One region of the Aquitalea aquatilis genome, then DNA from elsewhere that is predicted to be linked to it. Evidence: predicted binding sites of a transcription regulator. Region 1 holds the regulator's gene; the other holds the start of a gene.
The links. The regulator FNR, encoded in region 1, switches genes on or off when oxygen is low (the NO sensors DNR and NnrR bind a similar motif). The targets are predictions, from matches to a motif close to TTGATNNNNATCAA.

Region 2: a site for FNR is predicted at 1,439-1,452, ahead of FAZ30_RS06505 (universal stress protein). Genes of this name have one in related genera too.

Annotation. Positions count from the first base shown of each region.
Region 1 covers NZ_CP039731.1:419,299-423,509, reverse strand. The annotation lists gene FAZ30_RS02005 (RNA methyltransferase) at 1-704, shown strand, start outside; gene FAZ30_RS02000 (DUF1853 family protein) at 682-1,617, shown strand; gene FAZ30_RS01995 (flavodoxin family protein) at 1,614-2,072, shown strand; gene fnr (fumarate/nitrate reduction transcriptional regulator Fnr) at 2,206-2,952, opposite strand; gene hemN (oxygen-independent coproporphyrinogen III oxidase) at 3,065-4,211, shown strand, end outside.
Region 2 covers NZ_CP039731.1:1,421,178-1,425,388, reverse strand. The annotation lists gene ggt (gamma-glutamyltransferase) at 1-1,024, shown strand, start outside; gene FAZ30_RS06510 (hypothetical protein) at 1,027-1,341, opposite strand; gene FAZ30_RS06505 (universal stress protein) at 1,611-2,069, shown strand; gene FAZ30_RS06500 (TlyA family RNA methyltransferase) at 2,171-2,923, opposite strand; gene FAZ30_RS06495 (glycine betaine uptake BCCT transporter) at 3,354-4,211, shown strand, end outside.

The DNA of each region.
Region 1 (4,211 bases):
ACCATCCGGGCAATATCGGCTCGGCTGCCCGGGCCATGAAAACCATGGGCCTGACCCGGCTGTATCTGGTGGAGCCCAAGGTGTTTCCCAGTGATGAAGCCAATGCCCTGGCTTCCGGTGCGGTGGATGTGCTGGAGAGTGCAACCGTGGTGTCCAGCCTGGCCGAGGCCCTGAGCGATGTCACCGTGGCCTGTGCACTGACCAGCCGCCGCCGCGAGCTGACCACCCCGCTGTCCACCCCGCGTGAAACCACGCCGGAGCTGGTGGCACGGGCGCGTGACGGCGAACAGGTGGCGCTGGTGTTCGGTAATGAAACCTTCGGTCTGTCTATCGAGGAAGTTGAACAGTGCAACCGCCTGGTGACCATTCCGGGTAATCCGGATTACTTCTCGCTCAATCTGGCGATGGCAGTGCAGGTGATGACCTACGAGCTGTTCAGCCATACCGAGGTCGATGTGGAGTACCTGCGGCCGGAGAGCGAAACCGCCAGCCTCGGCGAGGTGGAAGGCTTCTGCCAGCATCTGGACCAGACCATGGGTGCCATCGGCTATTACCGTCGCCGCAACAGCGAACGCCTGATGCGCCGCATGCGTGCGCTATTCAATCGCTCCGGCATGTTGCGTGACGAGGTCGATATCCTGCGTGGCCTGATGAAACAGATCCAGCGCGTGGCAGATGGCCATGAGCACGACGGCGAGGCCTGAGCGCGGCTTTCATCTCCCTTACACGCAGCCGGCGCTGCGTGATCTGGCTTTTCTGCTGACCTCTCCTGCGCCCTGGGATAGTGGCCGCAATCTGTCGCCCGCGCAGTTGCTGGGCCCACAGGGCCATGCCTTGCTGGCGGAGCTGGAGGAAAATCCGGCACCGCTCTCACACTGGCTGGCGCAACAGCCTTGCCAGCGGCTTGGCCACTATGCCGAACGCCTGCTGGCTTTCTGGTTCCAGCTGGCTCCGCATATCGAACTGGTGGCGGCCAATGTGCCGGTGCGTGAGGCCGGTGGCCGCACCATCGGCGAATTCGATTTCCTGATCCGGCTGGATGGTGTGCCACTGCACGTGGAAACCGCCAGCAAATTCTATCTGCAGCTGGGACATGGCGCGGACACTCTGGTCGGTCCCAGCCTGCGCGACGCCTGGCCGCTCAAGGCCGCCAAATTACAGGAACAACTGCAACTGGCCCGTCATCCTGCGGCGGCCCGTGTCTTGCCGCCCGGTTTTGCCGGCTGTGCCAGTGCCGCGCGGCTGGCCGGCTGGTTCTTCTATGCCGGTACGCCAGCTGTCCCGGCTGCGCCATTGGCGCCGGAGCAACTGCAAGGCTGGATCAGTCCTTTGCAGCAGCCCTGGCCAAGCTTTTCCAGCGGAGGGCGCTGGATATGGCTATCGCGGCTGGGCTGGCTGGCCCCGGCGCGGGTAGAGCAGGGCATGGTGCGTGAGCAGGATAGCCTGCGCCAAGAGCTGTTGCAGGCGGCGGTACCACAGCTGGTGGCCGAATTGCTGCCGGTGGGGGATGGTTACTGGGAGGAAGTGGCTCGCGGCTTTGTGGTGCCGCCGGGCTGGCCGCAGCAGGACCGATTACAGGCCTTGCTGGCCACTATTGATGGCAGGCCCGCTCCATGAAACGGTTGTTGATTATCTACGCCAGCCAGACTGGCCACACCTTGCAATTGATCGATGCCTTCTGTCAGCCGCTGTTGCCGCTGTGCGCAGAACTCCACATCAGCCGCCTGCCAGCCGCGGAGGCAGGACTGGATGATTTGCTGGCTGCTGATGCCATCGTGCTGGCAACGCCGGAGAACTTTGGCTATATGGCGGGTAAAGTGAAGGATTTTTTTGATCGCACCTATTACCCGGCACAGGGGAAGACCGAGGGTCTGCCCTATCTGATGCTGGTGTCGGCAGGTACGGATGGTCTGGGAGCGATCCAGGCCATGCGCCGCATTGCCTGCGGTTATGGCTGGAAGGAAGTCTTGCCGCCCTTGCTGGCGCAGGGCGAGATATTGCCGCAGCATCGGGAGCAGGCCATGGAGCGGGGCGAGATGCTGGCCGCAGGCATGCTGGTGGGGCGCTGGTAGGGCAGGGCGGGCGGCTTAGCCGACCGGACTAGGTCTTCAGACGAATGGTCGGCCGTGCCAGTAATGCGCAAGATGCAAAAACACCGCAGGCTGCCGGCAAGCAGGGCTGCGGTGTTTCTGGTTGGCTGCTGCTTCAGACGCCGTTGGCGTGGGTGCAGCCGGCAATCAGGTCTTTCAGTGCGTCGGCCTTGATCAGCTGGATGTGCTTGTGATCGACACTCAGCCAGCCCTGCTGCTGGAACTTGGACAGCGTACGGCTGACCGTTTCCAGTTTCAGGCCGAGGAAGCTGCCGATTTCCTCACGGCTCATGCGTAGGATGAAGTCATTGGCAGCAAAGCCGCGTGTGGACAGACGCTGCGACAGGTTGAGCAGGAAGGCCGCCAGGCGTTCTTCCGCTTTCATATTGCCCAGGAGCAGCATGACGTTCTGATCGCGCACGATTTCGCGGCTCATCAGCCGGAAAAAGTGGTGCTGCAGGCTGGGAATATCGCGCCCCAGGCTTTCCATGCGATTGAAGGGCAGCTCGCAGACTTCGCTGTCTTCCAGGGCGATGGCGTCGCAGCCATGCACATTGGAAGAAATGCCATCGAGGCCCATCAGTTCGCCGGACATCAAAAAGCCGGTGACCTGTTCGCGACCGTCCTGGCTGGCGACGCTGGTTTTGAAGAAACCAGTACGCACTGCGAACAGGGACTTGAAGCCCTCGCCGCTGCGGAACAGGTACTCGCCGCGCTTGAGGCGGCGGCTCTGACGGATCACGGCGTCCAGCTGCGTCATTTCGTCGCGGTTCAACCCGATGGGCAGGCAGAGTTCGCGCAGGCTGCAGTTGGAGCAGGACACCTTCAGTGCGTGAATAGTGTGTTGGTTTTGGTCAGACATCGAGTGTTTTGTACAACCCTGTAAAGAAGCTTGACCCTTGTCAAAGCGGAATTCACACGTTTTCCGCAAATTTACCAGTCCACCTGACGTTTGACTATCAATACCCGACGACATGCACACCACCCATCCGTTTTCGCCCACCCACTGTGAGTTCGACCGAGCGTTGATCGAACGTCTTGATGGCTCTGGCCCAAGATACACTTCTTACCCGACGGCCGACCGCTTTACGCCGGCGTTTGGCGAGAAGGACTATAAACACTGGCTGAAGCAACGCCACCTTGGCATGCATCAGAACGCAATATCATTGTACGTTCATATACCGTTCTGCAACACGGTATGTTACTACTGCGGCTGCAACAAGATCATCACCAAAGACAAAAGCCGCGCTGATCGCTACCTCGACTATCTGGAAAAAGAGATCAAGCTGGTGGCCGCCTCACTGGGCTGTCGCGAAAAGCTGATCCAGCTGCATTTTGGTGGTGGTACGCCCACCTTCCTGTCCGATGAACAGCTGGACCGGCTGATGGGCATGCTGCGCACTCACTTCGAATTTTTGCCGGAGGGAGAATATTCCATCGAGATCGATCCGCGCAAGGTGGGTCGCGAGACCGTGCACCATCTGGCAGGTCTGGGCTTTAACCGCATGAGCGTGGGCATCCAGGATTTCGACCCGCAGGTGCAGCAGGCGGTTAATCGCGTGCAGAGCGAAGCCGAGACGCTGGAAGTGATCGATGCCGCCCGCGAAGCGGGTTTCAAGTCGGTCAGTGTCGACCTGATCTACGGCCTGCCGCTGCAGACGCGCGCATCGCTGAAAGCCACGCTGGACAAGGTGATTGCCATCAGTCCGGACCGGCTGGCGCTGTACAACTATGCTCATTTGCCCACGGTGTTCATGCCGCAGCGGCGCATCAACGAAGCGGATCTGCCGACGGCCAGCACCAAGCTGGATATCCTGCAGGATGCGGTAAAAAGCCTGGCGGATGCCGGCTATGTATTTATCGGTATGGACCACTTTGCCAAGCCGGAAGACGACCTGGCCATCGCCTTGCGCCAGGCCCGCCTGCAGCGCAATTTCCAGGGCTATTCCACCCATGCCGACTGCGACATGATCGGTCTTGGTGTCTCGTCCATCGGCAAGGTCGGCCCCTGTTACAGCCAGAATGAGAAGGACCTGGACAGCTATTACGCCGCGCTGGATGAGGGCCGTTTGCCGGTGATGCGCGGCATGGTGCTGGATCAGGACGACATCCTGCGCCGTG
Region 2 (4,211 bases), 1.0 Mb from region 1:
CGAGGGTGACATCGCCACGGCCATCATCGCCAAGGTGAATCAGCATCCGCGTAACCCAGGCCGCATGCTGCCAGCGGATCTGGCCGCCTACCAGGCCATCGAACGCAAACCGCTGTGCGGTCCCTATCACAGCTGGCAGGTTTGCGGCATGGATGCCCCCAGTTCAGGCGGCGTCGCCGTCCTGCAAATGCTGGGCATGCTACAGCGCTTCCCGCTGGCAGACATGTCGCCCACCGCCGGCTCCACCATTCACCTGTTCGCGGAAGCGGGCAAGCTGGCCTTTGCCGACCGCAACCGCTATCTGGCTGACCCGGCTTTTGCCAACGTGCCCAGCGCGGCCCTGGTTGCCACCGATTATCTACAGCAGCGCAGCCGCTTGATCCAGCCAGAGCGCAGCATGGGTGCGGTCAGCGCGGGCGAGCCATCCGGTGTCAAACTGTCGGCGTATGGCAGGGATAGCGCACCTGAGCTGCCCAGCACCTCGCACCTCAATGTAGTGGACCGGCAAGGGCGGGTGGTCAGCATGACCAGCTCGATTGAAGACCAGTTTGGCAGCCGCATGCTGGTCAAGGGCTTTTTGCTGAATAACCAGCTGACGGATTTTTCCTTCGCACCGGAAGACAAGGGACAGCCGGTGGCCAACCGGGTGGAAGCACGCAAACGGCCGCGCAGCAGCATGTCGCCCACCATGGTGTTCGACAGCAAGGGACAGTTCCTGCTGGCCACTGGCTCGCCCGGTGGCAGCCAGATCATCGGCTATGTTGCCCAGACACTGATCGCCCTGCTGGACTGGAAACTCGATCCGCAACAAGCGGTCAGCCTGCCGCACTACGGCAACCGCAATGGCACCACCGAGCTGGAAGCCGGGCAGGGGCTGGAAGTGCAGGGCAGCACGCTGACCGCGCTGGGCCATCAGGTGAAGACGGTGGAAATGACCAGTGGCCTGTCGGCGCTGGTCAGAACGGGTAATGGCTATATCGGCGGAGCGGATCCACGCCGCGAAGGGCTGGTGCTCGGCCGCTAGGGCTAGCGGCGGCTGGCCTGCAGACGCTGGGCCAGTTGCTCGATCGCACCATCACGGCTGATCGGCGGCATATTCTGATGCTGTTCGGCCATGATCCACTTCTCCACCACCGAACGGTCGCCACGGGCGGCCTTGAGCAGCAGGCCGAAGGCATGGCCGGTGCTGTGTTCCAGTGGCTCCAGTGGCCGGGACTGGGTATGCGCTGCGTAAATACGGCTATCGTCCACCGTCTTCTTGTTTTTGCGCTTGCCCGATTTCAGACTCCAGGCAACGATGGCGGCAATGACAAGCAAGGACAGCAAGGCAAAGATCAACATGATGTAAAACCATCCCCCTCAAGTGTGCAAAGTGGTCGACAGAATAGCGGCAGACCATGGGTTCACGCATTAAACGCGGCGCATGGTCTGTTCGAATTTGTTATAGATCAAGTGCATAACAATTAGTTCGGAGAGTCTTTCATCTGCCGCGAGTATCCTGAAATCAAACAGGGTATTCAGCCGCTTCTGTCCGCCGGGCAAGGCGTCATGCCGGCCGATAGTACCGCCATCTGACCAGGCGCGAGCGACGGTTTTATGAGGAGCACTCCATGTATCAACACATTGTTATTGCAGTAGATGGTAGCCGAACTTCTGCAAAGGCTCTAGCCGAGGCACTACGTATTGCCAAAATGGCGCAATCCAGCTTGTCGCTGGTGCATGTGGCCAGTTTGCGCGACATGGCCATCGAAGGCGTGGGTGCGCTGGATACCCATCAGCTGCATGATCTGGCTTTCCGTCAGGCGCGGGAATTACTGGACAAGGCACAAAAACAGGCCATCAACGAAGGCGTCAGCCGGGTGGACTGCCATATCGCAGAAAGCTGGGAGGGCGGCAAGGACATGGCCGATGCGCTGATCCGTTTTGCCGACAGCCACCAGGCCGAGCTGATCGTCATCGGCACCCATGGCCGCAGCGGACTGGCTCACCTGATGCTGGGCAGCTTTGCCGAGAACGTCATGCGCAAGACCCACTGCCCACTGCTGGTGGTGCGCGGCGAGGAAGACTGAAGCGCCCCCAGCCGATATCCCACCGCACCGTCAGGCCACAGGCAAGGTGGCCGGTGCCATCCGCAGAGTGTGCGATGCCTCTGCGGATTTTCTTTGTCCGCTCAATAGACAGCCCGGCGTGCCAGCACGAAGAACTCGCGGTTGCCATCGGCACCGGTCAGCGGGCTGTCAAACCACTGCTCCACTTCCCAGTCCAGCTCGTCCAGGCAACTGCTGATCTTGTCCTGCACGCCGGCAAACAGGCTTTCATCGCGCACGATGCCACCATGCCCCAGCGCGCCGCGCCCCACCTCGAACTGCGGTTTGACCAGCCCCAGCAAACGGCCGCTCTCCCCCAGCAAAGGCAGGGCTGATGGCAGGATCAGCGTCAGCGAGATAAACGACACATCGCACACCATCAGGTCGAATGGCTGGCCAGCATTGGCCTGCAACAAGGTCCGGCCATCCAGCGCACGGGCGTTCACCCCTTCAAAACAGCGGACGCGCGGATCATCCCATAGTTTGGGGTGCAGCTGATCATGGCCAACATCCACGCCCACCACATACTCGGCACCAGCCTGCAAGGCGCAATCGGTAAAGCCGCCGGTAGACTGCCCCACATCCAGCACCCGCCAGCCAGTGATATCCAGCCCGGCCTGCTGCAAGGCCCCATCCAGCTTCTGCCCGCCACGGGAGACAAAGCGGTCGGCCGGATCAGGCCTGACCTGCAAGGGCGTGCCGGCGGGAAACTTTGAACTGGCCTTGCTGATGACCTGGCCATTCAGGCTGACCCGGCCGCTTTCCAGCAGGCTTTGTGCCACCGTACGTGAAGTGGCAAGTCCTTGTTCCACCAACAGAAGATCCACCCGCTTCATCACCGTTTCCTTGCATGCTTTTCGAAAGGCGACAGGTTGGCCAGTCCGCCGCATGCTGTCAAGCATCCATCCATTTAGCGGCAGCGGGCCCCTAGGGCAAAACGCCCGCAAGTCGCCCGCGCAGGATCGTGCCGCCCCTCGCCGATTCAGTATATTTGTTTACAACAATTTACTAATAATGATATGGTAAAAAGGCAATATCTTGAATTCATTCAATTATCCATAACGGCACAGCACAGATTGCCGCTCATTTCAGGCTGCCTCGCCGTGTTGCATCGCCACTTGCCATGCCACAGCAGCCACACCATCCGCCTGCCACCCGCAGCGCCCCTGCGCCTGCCCGGGTGACAGCCATGCCCACACCCTGCCAGTGAATGCCGCCCTGCCCGGTTTTCTGCTGGCTGCCCGATGAAAGGAGACAAGCTTGGTCTTGCGCCTATCCCTGTTACTGACTGCCCTGTTTGTGCTGTTCGGCGCACTCGCCCCACAACAGCTGGCCGACTCCACCGCCGCCTTGCTGGCCTATACCATTTCCCGCTTCGGCTGGTTTTACCTGCTCAGCGTCTTCGGCTTTCTGGTGTTTGCGCTGTATCTGGCCTTTGGCCGTTTCGGCCATATCCGGCTGGGAAAAGAAGATGAGGAGCCGGAGTTTTCCCGTGGCAGCTGGTTTGCCATGCTGTTTTCTGCCGGCATGGGCATAGGCCTGGTGTTCTGGGGCGTGGCCGAGCCGCTGTCCCACTTCGCTACCCCGGCCAGCGCCGCCATCACGCCCCAGTCGGCCGACGCGGCGCGCGCCGCCATGCGCTATGCCTTTTTCCACTGGGGCCTGCACCCGTGGGCCATCTACAGCCTGATGGGGCTGATTCTGGCCTATTTCAAATTCAACCGTGGTACCCCGGGCCTGATCAGCGCGGCCTTCCGGCCTCTGCTGGGTGCGCGGGTCGATGGCCCCATTGGCAAGGCGATTGATATCCTGGCCGTGCTGGCCACGGTATTCGGCGTGGCCACTTCGCTGGGCTTTGGCACTTTGCAGATCGAAAGCGGACTGCAAAAACTGTTCGGCCTGCAGGCTTCGCCCTGGCTGACCTTTGCCATCGTCGCCATCGCCACCGTGCTGTTTCTGCTGTCCTCGCTCACCGGCCTGTCACGCGGCATCAAGTGGTTGTCCAATCTCAACATCCTGCTGGCCTGCGGCCTGATGCTGCTACTGGTGGTACTGGGCCCCAGCGGTTTCATCTTTGATACCTTCACCACCACCTTCGGCGATTATCTGGGCAATCTCACCAGC